Prochlorococcus marinus str. MIT 1013: one gene and its partner. The protein of the gene in region 1 binds, or shares a complex with, the protein of each later gene. Links are inferred from orthologs where the notes say so. Each region holds a gene or a part of one and is shown on either strand. Other genes may lie near its edges.

Region 1 (7,854 bases):
CTCCTAAGAGTTTTGGTGCAACAAAAACCACTAATTCCTGAACACACTCAGCTTCAATTGCACTTGTAGCTAAAAGAGGACCACATTCCCAGAGGATTTTATTGCAACCTTTTTTCGAAAGCGAAGTTAGCAATTCAGATGGGTCATTCGAATTTAATCTCAATTTCTCTGGACCATCTGGTAAATCAGAAAAAAAAGCTTCATCCCCTTCTGGCCCATATGCAATTATTGTTTTGGCAATTTTTGTATCCCAAAGTTTTGCTGATTTAGGCAAATCCAATGACCTTGAGAAAATCACCCTCAAAGGTTCAAAATTTGATTTTCCCCTTGAAGTTAAAAGAGGATCATCGGCCCGAACTGTTCCTCCTCCAACTATTACTGCATCACACTTTGATCTAATTTGATGAACTTTTTCCCTCGCAGGTTCATTTGTAATCCACTTACTACAGCCATTAGGTAAACCTATTCTTCCATCAAGGCTCATTGCCCATTTCAGAATTCCCCATGGACGACCATTAAGAACTCGAAAAATAAAATCACGATTAATCTCTTCACATTCCTGCTTTAAAACCCCTTCTATCACTTCTAATCCAGCATCTTTTAATCTTGAAATTCCATTCCCTGAAACTCTTGGATCCGGATCAACCATTCCAATAACAACTCTCTTCAAACCTGCTTTTATTATTGCTTCTGTACAAGGTGGTGTTAAGCCTTGATGACAGCATGGTTCTAGGGTTACAACTATTGTTCCTTCAATTGACTTATCCCCAGCTTGATTAAGTGCTTCTACTTCTGCATGAGCATTTCCTGCCCCAGAATGAAACCCTTCACCAGCAAGTCTCCCACTTTTGTCAAGCAAAATTGCTCCTACAAGTGGATTAGGGCTTGTTCTACCTTCTGCCAATAGTGCTAATTGGATTGAACGTCTCATCCATAGCACCCATTTTTTCTGATCCACAGGTAAATCAATCATTTTTATTGGACCAATGTTCTCCATTCACTTACTAAATAAGGAGGGATTGGTAAATCATTTATTAATCCTGGCAAGCTCAGTCTTAGAGGTCTGTTTTTATCCAAATCAGCAATCAAAGGGCCTATATCAAATTCTGCAGCAGAATCATTCAAAGTTTCAAATTCAACTTTGCTTTTCCTTGTTATGTCTTTGAGCTCCCAATTCTTTCTTCCTGAATTTACAAGTAAATCAGTAGGATGATCAAACCTTAAGGACCCTGGAAAACCGACAATTCTTAAAGTTAAATTCTTTGTGACTGTAGAACTTGGATATACGATGACTTGCCAAGTTTGGTAATCCAAGTCTCTCAAGCTTTCTAAACTTCTTTTAATCTCTCTTTGCTGATTAGGAATGTTGTCATTAGAATCTGCATAAGTGCTTATTGCGATTGTAAAAAAAAAAACAACAACAAATCAAAAAATAAGAAAGTATTTGAAGAAAAACCTTAGGAAAACTTTCCATCACTAATTTCATATTGTTCTGAGTCAAGTAGCGCATCTAATGCAATTGCTGAGCGAACGAGTGACTGATACTTCTTAATGATACGTTGATTGCGTTGAATTATTTTCGAAGAATCATATTTTTCTGAATGATTAGTAGGATTTTGAAAGACCTCAACGCCTTCGTCCATTAATTCTAAATCTTTTTGTTGCTTTATAAGAGCTATCAAAATTTCATGTAGTCGGGATCTTCTGGTTAAGTGTTCCTCAGCTTTATTTTTTTTAAGATTCACAAAACTTTCAAGCTAACTATTGAAGTTTTAGTTGATTTTCATAGAAAAAATAGTAAAGCTATAAAAAAGACATTTTTCTACGTCCATTTATTTAAACTATGTCTAGTGAGTCAAAGGAGATACATGTAATAGGAATTGATACTTCAAATGTTGAAAGTTTTTTTGAAGCTAAAAAAATCCCAATTTTCAAAGCTGAAAGAATCACTGGACCAAAAAGAATTTTAGATTCATTCAAAACTTGGTTAAAAGATAAAAATATAAAAAATCATAATTTTGAGTTCATTGCAACTGACAAACTAAATGAGTTTATAGATCTATTAAAAAAAGAAGAGAAAAAAACAATTGTGTTTTCAGGTGGTGATCCTCTTTGGTTCGGAATTGGTAGATTATTAATTCAAAATTTTCCTTTATCAAAACTTTCTTTTGAGCCAGCAGCTACATCTTTTCAACTGGCTTTTTCCCGACTTGGAAAGCCTTGGCAAAATACGCAATGGATCAGTCTTCATGGTAGAGACCCGCTTCCATTTGAAAAGACAATTAAAAAGCTGCCCTCTTCACTTGTAGTTTTAACTGACTCAAAGAGATCTGGTGCTAAAGAGGTTTATCAATTACTTGATTCATTAGAGCTTCAGAAAAAATATGAATTTTGGACTTTCGAAAGACTTGGGTACCTAAATGAAAGAATTACAAAAATCACTTCTATTGATGATTTTCCACTTGATCTTGATCCATTGCATCTTGTAATTCTTTTTGAAAGAGAAGAGCCACCAGTAAAATCAGAAGAATTGCCCTTATTTGGAATTAATGATTCAGTTTTTCTTCAAAATCCAGACTGCCCCGGATTAATTACAAAAAAAGAGGTTAGAGTTCAAATCCTTGCTGAGCTTAACCTCCCAAAACAAGGAGTAATCTGGGACATAGGTAGTGGGGTTGGAAGTATAGGACTGGAAACATTAAGGATATCTCCAAACCTAAAATTAGTATCCATTGAGAAGAGGGTTGGAAGTAAGAATATTATTAAAGAAAATGCTAGAAGGCTTGGCGTTAATCCATCTTTAATAATTGAAGATGAAGCATTAAATATATTTAAAGAAAATAAAATTCCTTATAATCTCTTACATCCAGATAGAGTTATTATAGGAGGAGGAGGATCAAGCTTGGATTTAATTATTGAAGAGGTATTAAAAAAAATAAATAATTTATGTGTTTTAATCATACCTTTAATATCATTAAGATCTTTATCAAAATTAGAGTCTATTTTAAAGCCAAAAGTTCAGAAGTTATCTATTAGTCAACATCAATCATATAGAGGTGTAAGTATTGGAGAAGATATAAGATTATCTCCTTTAAATCCTGTTTTTATTTTGAAAGGTGAAATTCAATAATTTTTTATGTTTTATCAGGTTTCGCAACATGGGGTAGTCCCCAGCCTAATTTATTTCTTAGAACTTGAAAGAACTCATGATCTGAAAGTCTAATGAACTTAACTGGATGATCACTTTTTCTAATTAAAACTCTATCCTCTGGCCATACATAACAGCCAGCACTACCATCTACTACCATCATTAATCTTTCAGGTGTGGCAGGGAAAATTGTTACTGGCTCTTCATTACTGAATACAAGAGCTCTTGAGGCCAATGAATGAGGAGATACAGGGGTAAGCTGCAAAACAGGACAATCTGGAGTAATTACTGGTCCACCAGCACTTAAAGAGTAAGCAGTTGAGCCAGTAGGAGTAGAGAGAATTACACCATCTGCAGAAATATCGACGGGCGCATGCCGTCCAACAGAAATTTCAAAATGACACATACTTGTCATAGGTTCTCTATGTAATGCCATTTCATTAAGGCAAAGAGCTTCCCACCTACATTGATCACCTCTCATAACACTTACTACTAGGCTTGTTCTCTCCTCAATATTCCATTTCCTTGAAACTAAATGTTTAAAAATTTTATCTATATCCGAGAGATACGCCTCAGCCAAAAAACCTAAATGTCCTGTATTTACAGTGAGAATGGGTATACCCAATGGTGCAGTTTGTCTAGCCGCAGACAAGACAGTCCCATCCCCTCCTAATACAACGGCAAACAAAATTGAAGAATCAAAGCCATCTGGAATGCATGAGTTGTATCCCTGTGAACTCATATATTGATCAGGATTAGTAAAGCCTAATAAACCGCCTGCGCTACTAACTCTGACAACATCAAAACCAGAATCTTCTAGTTTCTTTTGAAAAGTTTTTGCTGTCTTAACAGCAAGCTCTTTCCCGTCATTAACGATCAGTCCTACTCGGGGCACCGATCATACTTCACAAACTATCGTTCAATATTAGCAATTAAATGTCAATAATATTTATTTAATACAATTAAAAGTTAATTCAAAAATATCTAACTTTAAAATTGTTCTAAAAACCTGAGATCACTTGTATAGAACTTTCTAATATCGTCTATTCCATGACGAACCATGCAAAATCTTTCCACCCCAAGTCCAGCCGCGAATCCACTATATTTTTCTGGATCAATCCCTAATTCCTCTAGGACTGCGGGATCTACCATCCCGCAACCCATAACTTCTAACCATTTACCTCTCCATTGAACATCAACTTCTGCTGATGGCTCCGTAAATGGGAAATAACTAGCTCTGAATCGAATAGGAAGATCTCCAAAAAACGCTTTTAAAAAAGCCATTACTGTTCCTCTTAAATGACTAAAGTCAAGCTTTTCATCTATTGCTAAGACCTCAATCTGATGGAATACCGGCGAATGAGTAGCATCAACTGCATCTCTTCGATAAACCCGACCAGGAGAAACAATTCTTACAGGAGGTTTTTTGCTTTCAAGGCAACGAATCTGAACAGGCGAAGTATGCGTTCTTAAAAGATATTCACCTCCCAAATAAAAAGTATCTTGCATATCTCTTGCAGGATGGTCAGGTGGAATATTTAGTGCCTCGAAATTGTAGTAATCATTTTCTATCTCAGGTCCTTCAGAAACTTGGTACCCAAGGCCTAAAAAAAGATCAATTATTTGCTCAGTAGTTGTTATCAAGGGGTGCCGATGTCCTTGATAAATACCAGTTGAAGGCGCTGTAACATCTATAGTTTCTTTTATTAGTAACTGATTTAAAGCCTGAGTTTTTAAAATTTCAAGCTTTTCCTTTATTAATTCTTGCAATTGAGTTTTTAAAACGTTCGCTCTTTGACCAATTTCAGGTCTTTCCTCACTAGAAAGATTTTTCATCCCTCCCAAAAGAAGTGAGAGTTTTCCTTTCTTTCCAAGGAAAGCCAACCTTAACTTCTCTATTGATTCAGAATTTTCAGCAGCAGCAATATCTTTTGCCGCCTCGCTTTCTAGAATCTTAAGCTCATTAATGAGCTGTTTTAGGGATAATGTTGAACTCAATGAATTCCAGTCTCGAGTACTAGTTTAATCGGCAACCAGTCCCAGTTCTAAAAACCAATAGATAAAAAATGAAACCATTGAGAATTTTAATTAGTAATGATGATGGAGTTTTTGCAGAAGGGATAAGAACACTTGCCATATCTGCAGCGAGCAGAGGACATAAAATTACTGTCGTTTGTCCAGATCAAGAAAGATCAGCAACCGGGCATGGATTAACTTTACATTCCCCTATACGTGCTGAAAAAGCAAACGAATTATTTGGAGAAGGTATTCAAGCCTGGGGATGTAGTGGCACCCCTGCTGATTGCGTAAAACTCGCACTTAATGAACTTCTTGATCAAAAACCAGATTTAATCCTTTCGGGAATTAATCATGGACCTAATCTTGGGACAGATATTTTTTGCTCAGGGACTGTTGCTGCTGCACTTGAGGGGACTTTGGATGGAATCCCATCTATTGCAGTAAGCATTGCAAGTTTTCAATGGAAAAGTTTTAGTTTTGCTGGGAAACTAGCCTTAGATATTGCAGAGAAAGCAATTCAACAAAGTTGGCCAAAGAACTTACTATTAAATTTAAATATTCCCCCTTGTGAAGAAAAAGAAATGGGGGCTTTAGTATGGACAAGACTTTCAATCAGACAATACGAGGAGCAATTCATTCGTAGGGTCGATCCAAGAGGGAACACCTATTTTTGGATGGCTGGGGAGGCAGTAAAAGATCTTCAATCGGCTGGAGAAGGACCTAAAGAATGGCCAAGTGATGTTTCTCAAATTGCTTTATGCTCCCCCTCCTTAACACCAATTCAACCTGATCTTTTTTGGAGAGGAAATTTGGATAATTTGCCAAAATTAATATAACAATTAGTTTTTCCTGAAAATCCTTTGCAATAACCATAAAGAAAAAATCAGACCAATCAAATGGGCAAATAAAACTTGGGTATTACTCAAGACAGAAAGCATTTCTAAAGAAGTAATTGGATAGTTTTCCATTGCTCTCATACCTGTACCAATTGAAATTCCAGGGGCTTGCATTGAAGCCTGCACGAACAAAGCTCCTGCTAAAGATTGGTAACCGACAGAAGAAAAAACCAATCCGACTAAATCGACAATCAAGCCTCTCTTTAGCAATCGACTAGTTTCACCTCTGCTTGGGCGCGCCTCGCTGCCTAAAGCCCTTCCAGTCTTTACTATCAACCATCCTTGCCAAAGGCTAAATAGCAACAGAATGAATGCCAATGTCGTGAGAGACAAACCTGGTCCTAATCCCAATGCTCTCTCCGAATTTCTAGCTAAACTACTTCCAACATTGTTGAACAACAAAACACCCACTACCACTACACCTAAAATTGTTTGAATCCAAAACCGAAGCCAACCAATTCTTCTCATACCTAGAGAAAGCAATTGAAAGTCGCGTTGATCTGCCATCACGATGAATAAGGCGATAAACCAAACTTGCCATCTAAGCACAAAAATTGCACGTTTATCTTGATTCCTCTCTGTGCTCCTGAAAACGCAAAACTACCTACAGCACTGGCTTTAGGTAGTTTCGATGGTCTTCACTTAGGTCATAAAAAAGTAATAAAAGCCATCTTAAAAGAGCCAGTTGGCGTTCCAACAGTTGTCAGTTTCTGGCCTCATCCTCGTGAGGTTCTATTTGGAGAATCAAGATTAAGATTAGATTTACCTAATGAAAAAACATTTCTGCTCGAGCCACTAGGAATAGAACAATTAGTTTTGGTTCCTTTCAATAAAACTCTTGCCTCTAAAAGTGCTGAGAGATTTGTAGATGAAATTCTAGTAAAAACCCTTCATGCTAAACACATAGCAGTTGGAGAAAATTTTAGGTTTGGACACAATAGAGAAGGTGACATTTCTACTTTAAAAAAGATAGGTGCATCTCTAGGAATAAAAATTTCTATTATTCCTATCCTTGAAGACGAGCATGGTCGACTTAGTAGTAGCAGAGTACGAAAAGCACTCAACGATGGTGATTTAAAACAAGCAAAATATCTATTGAAGCGTCCGTATACTTTTAGAGGGACAGTTGAGAAAGGGAGAGGTTTAGGCAAAAAAATTGGATGGCCAACAGCAAATTTAAAAATAGACGGGCGAAAATTTCTTCCATCTTTGGGGGTTTATGCGGCCTGGGCTTCGATAGCAAACAAAAAAGAACGTTTCTCAGCAGTTATGAATATGGGCCCTCAGCCTACAATTGATCCAAACTCATTATCAGCAGTAGAAGTTCACCTTCTTGAGAAAAAAATCAACCTATTAGGACAAGAATTAATTATTGAACCTGTGCAAAGAATTAGACTTCAAAAAAAGTTTGAGAGCATTGAAGCACTGAGCCAGCAAATAAGTTTAGATGCAATACAGTCAAAAGAGATATTGGAAACAATCACTAAATCTACTAAATCTAAGTAATTGAGGGATAAGCATTAGATAATCCCCATACAACAAATAAACCTATGCCTCCCAACAAAAAAACGCCCCAAATAAGAACGGTCATATTGCTCTCAGAATCATTTTCCACAATAAAATTTAAATACATATCATCTAATAAAGGATGACATGAAATCAATGTCTGTCACCCCTCCATCTGATAATCGTATTGCTCAATTAATTGACGCGAACCTTGATCGCGCTAGGGAAGGGCTTCGAGTCATGGAAGATTGGTGCAGGTTTGGTCTAAAGAGAAGTGATTTTTCT
Region 2 (7,968 bases), 570 kb from region 1 along the record:
ACTCATGTTTTTCTTAAGTAAAAAATTATATAAAACATTATTATTCGAAGTTTGAATATTGTCTTTACTAACTATATCAATGCTTTCTTGAACCCTATATGGTACAGGAATTTTATTGACCTTAGTAAAATCAGAAATTATATTTCCGTACAAGATCATTGCTTCACTTATTAATTGTCTAGATAACGTTGGATCTATTATCTTAAGGATGGGAATCTTATCTTCTACAATAATCTTTCCATATGATTCTAGTATTTCCACAGCACCTGAATTCTTTCTCCAGCATTTTCTACTTTGTAAAATTTGTGAGATATAGTTTAAATCTTCTTCTTTTGGAGCATAATCAATAAGTTCATCAGCTTCTGAATAGTTTAATCTGTAGTCTACTTTGATTAAAGTCGGTACTATTTCTGAAGAAGAAACACTGCCGTCTTCATTAAAAATAACACCTATGCTCAATGATTCTCTCTTTTCTTTTTCACTTAGACTAAAAAAATTATTAATTAAAATTTCGGGAAGCATGTAATAAGTATTAGTTGATAAATAAATAGTTGAAATAAGCTTCCTTGCCTTCTTATCAATAGCTGATTGATATTCAATATATGAAGAAGGTGATGCAATGTGGATCCATAACTTGTAATGACGCGATATTTTTTCTAATGAAATAGCATCATCTATTTCTAAGGTTTGAGAGTCATCTATTGAGTAAGTTTTCAGATGTGTCAGATCTTTTAATACAGAGCTTGTGTTATTTGTCTGTTTGAATCTAGATATTATATTTATTATTTCGTTATCTATTATTTCATTGCACATTCTATTATTAATAGAATAATAACTTATCCTTCAGGATTAACAAAGGGAAGTAAGGCAATAATTCTTGCTCTTTTAACTGCTGTGGTTAAATCTCTTTGTTGCTTGGCTGTTAGTCCTGTAAGTCTTCTAGGTAAGATTTTACCTCTATCCGTAATAAATTTTTTTAATAATTCTACGTCTTTATAGTCAATAGGATCTCCTGGCTTTACAGGAGAGAGCTTTTGTTTAAATAGTGAATTAGTCATTTTAAAAAAGTGTATAAAAGGAAATGATTATTTGATTTCTCTATGAATAGTCATCTTGTTTAATTCAGGACAGAATTTTTTAAGTTCAAGTCTCTCAGAAGTGTTCCTACGATTTTTTTCTGTGGTGTATCTAGATACTCCTGCAGAGCGTTTCTCTGAGCTAGGCACAGATCTAGACTCAGTACATTCTAAAGTAACCACTATTCTGGTACCTTTTTTAGCCATATGAACTTAGCTCAACTTTTGTGAGTCTAGGGAACAAAGTACAATCTTACTAGGCTAAGCACCCTTTTTTATAAATTCATTTGAGCAACTATGTTTAACTCCTGTCAGAGCAAATCATGAAGGTATCAGTTTCCTGGCTAAAAAATCTTGTTGAATTTAACGATGATATTGATTTATTAGCTGAAAAGCTTTCAATGACAGGTTTTGAAGTTGAATCATTAGAAGACTTATCAGAGCAAGCAAAGAATGTTGTTATTGGTTTTGTTGACGAAATCAAACCACATCCAAATGCCGAAAAGCTCAAAGTTTGTTCTGTAGATGTTGGTTTACCCAAAAAGCTTAGTATTGTTTGTGGTGCACAAAACGTAAAAGCTGGATATCACGTCCTTGTAGCGAAGGTTGGAGCCTATTTATCTTCTAAGTCATTAAAAATAAAATTATCTAATTTACGTGGAGTAGAAAGCGAAGGAATGATTTGTTCATTGGATGAATTAGGCATTGAAAGTAATAATAAAGGTATAGAAATTCTTGAAGAAAGTGAAACAAATATCCCTCCCATTGGATCAAATGCTGTGGATTATCTTGGTTTAAATGACACCATAATTGAATTAGCTATTACTGCTAACAGACCTGATGGTATGTCTATGGTGGGTATAGCACGAGAAATATCAACAATAACAAATTCAAAATTAACATTACCAAACTTAAATTATGATGAAGAATTTGAAAGGTTTGAACCAAAGATAAGAGATAAAGAAACGCTTGGTTCAGACTGTATCTACTCACTTACATATATAGATAACATAGATAATACTGGAAAGATAAACAAAAATATTAATTATAAATTATGTTCATTAAGACAAAATTGTATAAATCCAGTTGTAGACATAACAAATTATTTAATGCTTGAACAAGGACAGCCTCTACATGCCTTTGATGCAGATCTATTAGATAATATAGTAGGTAGAAAAGTAATACCAAATGATTTTGGTATTAGAAATGGTAAAGAAGGCGAATCATTTATTTCTCTTGATAAAAAAGAATATAAATTAAATCCAAATATAAAGGTAATTACATGCGACGATTTTCCAATTGCAATAGCTGGAATTATTGGTGGAAATAATAGTTCTGTAAGTGCTAAAACAACAAGGATTTGGTTAGAAGCGGCTGTGTTTACTCCTACATCTATTAGAAATAGTAGTAGAGAAATAGGGCTCAGGACAGATGCAAGTAGTAGATACGAAAAGGGCATATCTCCTAATATTACATTAGCAGTCTCAAATAGAGCGAGTAAACTTATTTCGTTAGAATTAGGAGCGAATATTAAATCGACTCATGTTAATAATGGATTTAAGAACAGTAGTATTAGTGTCAATCTTAGAATGGAAAAAATAAATAGCGTCCTAGGTAAATTCAGTTGCTCAATTAATAATGTATTAGATAAAAGTTCAAATACACTTCGTCATCTTAATAAGGATGAGATTGAGCATCTTCTAACAAAGCTTGGTTGTCTACTTACTTCTAATTCTAGTGGTTGGAATGTACAAATTCCTCCTTACAGATCATCTGATTTAACAAGAGAAATTGATTTAATAGAAGAGATAGCAAGACTAATTGGCTATGATAATTTCGATTCAAATATGCCAGATCCTCTTGAGCCAGGAGTACTAACACCTTCTAAATTGGTTGAAAGACGTTTACGAAATTCTTTTATCTATAATGGTTTTCAAGAAGTAGTTACTTCTTCACTTGTTGGTCCTGATAATAATGATGAAAATATTGTATTAATCAAAAATCCATTATTATCAGAGACAAGTAGATTAAGAACAAATGTATGGGATGAACATCTTAAAATTCTGCAGAGAAATGTATCTTTTGGAGCTGAAGGTTGTTGGATCTTTGAAATAGCAAAGACATACAAAAAAGATAAAGAAAGCTTTGTAGAAACTAATTTATTAGCAGGTTCGCTGACTGGTAATAAACGATTTAGCAAGTGGGGAACAGCATCAAAACAAATATCATTAGATTATTTTGCAGCAAGAGGAAAACTTAAGCAATCTCTTGAAGTTCTAGGAATTGAAATTATTGATAAGCAACTTAGCGACAAAGATTTCATGCATCCGGGTCGAACATCTGAATTATTTGTTGAAGGAAAAAGTATCGGATACTTTGGTCAAACTCACCCTTCTCTTTCTGAGAAATATGATCTAATTAAAGAAACTTATTTATTTAACCTTGAATATGATGCCTTGATTAAAGCCACGACAAGGAAATCAAATTGGACAAGAATTTACAAGGATTATCCCACTGTTCCTTACATGGAAAGAGATATTGCGCTTATTCATTCAAAAAAATATAGCTCATTAGAAATAATTAATCTAATCAAGAAAACCGGAAGACCACTTTTAGAAAAAGTGGAATTGATAGACCGATACGAGGGATCTTCTATTCCCGAGGATTCTGTTAGCCAGGCTTTTAGAATAAAGTATAGGGATCCTAAAAAAACTCTAGTAGAAGAAGATATAAATCCAATACACGAAAAAATAAGGAATGCTCTTAAAGAAAGGATAAAAGCTGACCTCAGAAGCTAGTCTAACGCGTCCAGTCTAAGTCTAAAACTTAGTCTTAGCTATAGACCAGGGCAAGACATAGTAGATCAAGCCAGATCCTCGAAATAATTGACAAAGTCTGCATGTTTTCATGGCTGTCTTCTTAGTTTCTTTGTTTTAAAATTTGATTAGAGATTAATAATATTAAATACATCGCCATATATAAATTCAACAACAACAACGCAGAAAAGATATCTTTAGACTCTCATACGAGAATCGATTTAGGACTCATAAAGAGTCTAATAATAGAAGTGAGAGACGAGAATATACTCTAAATTCAGAAATAATCTCTTGCTATTTAAAGCAAAAATGAATTATGTTTTTTCTTGAAATGCATAACTGTCTATAAAGCAGTTATGCAGGGGATAAAAACATGTTATAGCAATGAATTAAAGCTATGCAATGACGACTGGACAAAAAATGGACAAATCTAATCTTAGGCAAAGCTAAATCCAAAGAAACTCGACAAAACGCATAAATATAAATTCCAATTTTAATGCATTTTAAATTGCAATAGATGACTTCTTGTACCTTTGATGAATTAATTTTTCAACTAAAAGAAAATAATAATTTGAATTAACGGATCTTTATTTACTCCAATCCTTAATTAATTAAATTCATTTCTAATCTAACTCGTCTAATGCAAGTCTTATATATAGACCCATAGTTAGACCATGATAAGACTTGTAAGATCCTAATTTTTGTATAAATCTTTGAGTAACTGATAAGCCTCGTTTAACTTTCTCATGGTTTCGTTAGATCCTCCAGCGTCAGGATGATTGGAAAGAGCTTTTTCTTTATAGGCATCTCTAATAAAAGAAAGGGTTAACGATGATCCAGCCTTTGTTGGCAACCCCAATAACTTCAGAGCACCATGAACAGTCATCGTAGACTCAAGCGTTTGGAATGAAGTTACATTTTGACTACGTTTGAATTTATTAACGAATCTGCGAATGAGCGTGGGGATTCTACTTCTTAGGTTTTTAGCTGAAAAGGGATCTTCGAGCGCTCCTGCCAATATAACCACATCATCAAAAGTTACCGCATCAATTTTCCAATCACTGCAATAGGAATTAAGCATTTTACAGGCAGCATTCCAAGTAAAAGGAATATTTTCTGTGCCATCGACATTTGGCCAGATATCTCTAGCAAGCCATATCATTGAAGCCTCAATGACACTTTCAGTCGGTTTTTGCCCATAAAGATAGATCCAATGTTTTTCTGCAGCATCTTTCGCTTTTAACAAATCATCAATATTAATAGTGGTAATTGAGGTATCTTCCATATTTTTAAAAGTTTTATCTTTACTCAAACTTCTCTTTAGATTTGTAGTTTGTTTTCTAATAAAACCTGGTAATTCAATGCCTGTAGAGACAATATCTTGTTTATTACTTTGAACATCCTTAGGTTTGACATCATTGACAGCAACGTTTTTTATTTCAATATTCTTATTACCAACTATCACAAGTGCTTTTTCTTCCTGGTTACTAATATCTATTCCATTTTGAGAAGATGAAGAATCCTGATTACTATTATGATTAAAATCTAGTTGTTTATTTTCAATTATATTATCATCCAAATCATTAGATAAAATAACCTCTAATAATCTCTCAAAAACTAGTCCTCTAGCTCTAAATCCCCACTCTTTACGAAGTCGATCGACGCCAGCAACTAGATCAATTGGTAAATCAATTGATATTCTCTTTACTTCCTTGCCTTCCCCTTCTGCCACAAGATCCTTATATCTAGTCACATATTAATAGCATTTTTATCTTCAAAACACTTTTAGCTTTGAATTTATATAATTAATCTCTAATTGCAAAATATATTAAAATTTCAGTATATTATCTTAAAATTAAATTATGTCCACATTGATCAATATTATTATGTATTATTTTTACAGTTAATAAAAATGTAATCAGAAATGAACTTCTGCGACTCATCTAGAAACTGGAATGAAAGAAAAAAATTTTTTCAAGAAAAGAAATTAAATTTTTTAATTTCTATTAAAGAATCTTATGAAAGAAAACTTGCTGCAATCACAGCATCAATATCAAAACTTGAAGAACAAATGAATTCAACAACTCCTAGTGTCGAAGGCTAAATTAACTTTAATCTACTGCTTAAATCACATCCATTAATATTCTTTCTGGACCAAATTTAATAAGAGTATCTACATCAGATCTTTTTGTTCCAAGAAAATAACCAGCGAAACCAAGAGCATTTATACTGAATCCATTAGATCTATCAGTTTTACGTGTTATAAGTGCAATCCATTTAGATGTTATAAGCAAATTATATGGTTTTATAGGTTTATTAATTAAGTCAATATCACCTATATTCATCTCTTTAGCCATAGACTTATATGAGTTAAATAAATCATTCGAGTTTAAGACTTCTTTTTTATTCCTAGGTCTAATTGATATACAATGAGAAATTTTAGAATTGGTATCGTGCATGTTATTTAATAAAGAGCAAAACCATTCATATCTAGGACAAATACTCTCATTATAATGTCTTGGTAATAATTGAAAATGTCGGTGAGGCTGACTAGCACCAGATTCTTTACTACTATTAAAAAACCATAAACCGGTAGTATCATTATCAACATTTTGAATAGCTTCAAAATCATCTTCACTAAGCCAACCATTTTGTGGTTTCCAGCAATTGGTTATTAATAACATGTGCCCTATTTGTACTGGATATTTATTTAATATTAGTGTATGTTTATCATTTATTGGCAGTATTTGTAGTCTAGTATCCCAAGGAATAAATGGATTTCGTATAGGTCCATATTCAATTAAATACTTAGGTATAGGAGTTTTGAGAAAACGTAGTTCATAATCACAATATGCATCATTTGATTGATATTTTTTAGTCTCTAGTGGAATTACAGCACCGCAATCTACAGCTTTTCTACTAATCTCGAGAGCTTTAGACCATATAATTTCGCTCTTCACCTCAAATAGACCTAGATAATTAATTTTATTTGATTATATAATTAATAATCTAAAAAATAAAAAATTATTTAAAAGCTTATTAACTAATCAATAATCATTAACTTCAAAATTAATGAAGAAGCTAATCAAGTTACGCGAAGTCATGAGATTTATGCCTAATAAGCCGTCTAGGGCATGAATGGGTGGATTGCACGTATACAATTGGTTTGACGCACTAGAGGCGATTTATAGGCTTCTACAGACTGCTTGATAACGTGCAAGATCTTCTCGTTTATTCGATTAAAAATCCTTTTATTAAATCATATTTGCAAAAATGAAAAGGAGAACGAACTCGAAAGTCATGAGCTAGCAATTAAATCGCCAAGTTCTCAAAAACCATTGCACTGGAATGGTTTATGGTTAACGAAGGAAAAAGCAAATTTATCAATTTGCAAAATAGTTTAAGATTATTGGCAAATAAGGTTGACGAAAGCAGGGGGGAAAGAGGTAAAACCTCATTTAGTAATGTGTCCTCGATGGATTGGGACTTTTCTGAAGACCAAGCTTTTATAGCTCTATGCGATGCGTTTCGCGAGAGCGGGGAAACTTCTGGTATGGAATTTTTGGCGACGGGTGAAGGTGCTTTTCACTTTCAGGAATTAACTCAAAATGCTGCCGGAGAGGGAATTGATTTAAGTGACTCAGAATCAATGGCAGAGTTTCAGATGGAAGTATTAGAAACAATCGATGAAATTAGTAACTAATTTTCTATATAAATATCAAATAAGGCATGATATTTATATTCCAAAGTATTTAGCGACTGGATGTAATGCAACAATAGCTGTGGTGCTTTGTTCTGGATGAAGTTGCTCACTTTCGTCCATTGAGATATTGATTTTTTTTGCATTAAGCCAAAGTAGTTGTTTTCTAGAATCTGAAACTTCTGGACAAGCTGGATACCCAAAAGAATAACGGCAACCTCGGTATTTAACATCTAATATATCTTTAATATTGTCAGGTTCATAATCTTCAAAACCACATTCGATTCTAATAACAGAATGTATATATTCAGCAAGTGCTTCTGCCAGTTGGACAGTTAACCCATGAAAAAATAGATAATCAGAATATGAATCTTGA

The links.
Region 2: the proteins of pheS (region 1) and pheT are in contact, whole or in part, in a crystal structure (PDB 6P24), measured with the Escherichia coli proteins. The link is inferred for Prochlorococcus marinus str. MIT 1013 from one-to-one orthologs.

The regions. Positions count from the first base shown.
Region 1 is NZ_CP114778.1:903,165-911,018, forward strand. Bases 3,121-6,088 are described here. They hold pheS (phenylalanine--tRNA ligase subunit alpha), read right to left. Parts: upstream 5,102-6,088; coding sequence 4,139-5,101; downstream 3,121-4,138. Other genes in these bases: cbiE (precorrin-6y C5,15-methyltransferase (decarboxylating) subunit CbiE), read left to right, coding at 3,121-3,130; O5633_RS05555 (NAD(+) kinase), read right to left, coding at 3,135-4,043; surE (5'/3'-nucleotidase SurE), read left to right, coding at 5,215-6,003; O5633_RS05570 (DUF3611 family protein), read right to left, coding at 6,007-6,088. In the rest of the region: bifunctional diaminohydroxyphosphoribosylaminopyrimidine deaminase/5-amino-6-(5-phosphoribosylamino)uracil reductase RibD, read right to left, coding at 1-973; O5633_RS05540 (DUF3122 domain-containing protein), read right to left, coding at 976-1,314; O5633_RS05545 (hypothetical protein), read right to left, coding at 1,458-1,745; more of cbiE, read left to right, coding at 1,844-3,120; more of O5633_RS05570, read right to left, coding at 6,089-6,570; O5633_RS05575 (bifunctional riboflavin kinase/FAD synthetase), read left to right, coding at 6,598-7,569; O5633_RS05580 (thiamine phosphate synthase), read left to right, coding at 7,717-7,854.
Region 2 is NZ_CP114778.1:333,160-341,127, reverse strand. Bases 1,055-4,136 are described here. They hold pheT (phenylalanine--tRNA ligase subunit beta), read left to right. Parts: upstream 1,055-1,399; coding sequence 1,400-3,874; downstream 3,875-4,136. Other genes in these bases: rpmG (50S ribosomal protein L33), read right to left, coding at 1,086-1,283; rpsR (30S ribosomal protein S18), read right to left, coding at 1,055-1,058. Also shown: O5633_RS01800 (ribonuclease catalytic domain-containing protein), read right to left, coding at 1-813; more of rpsR, read right to left, coding at 837-1,054; O5633_RS01780 (molecular chaperone DnaJ), read right to left, coding at 4,587-5,645; O5633_RS01775 (hypothetical protein), read left to right, coding at 5,817-5,996; O5633_RS01770 (ATP adenylyltransferase), read right to left, coding at 6,016-6,852; O5633_RS01765 (hypothetical protein), read left to right, coding at 7,368-7,595; metH (methionine synthase), read right to left, coding at 7,629-7,968.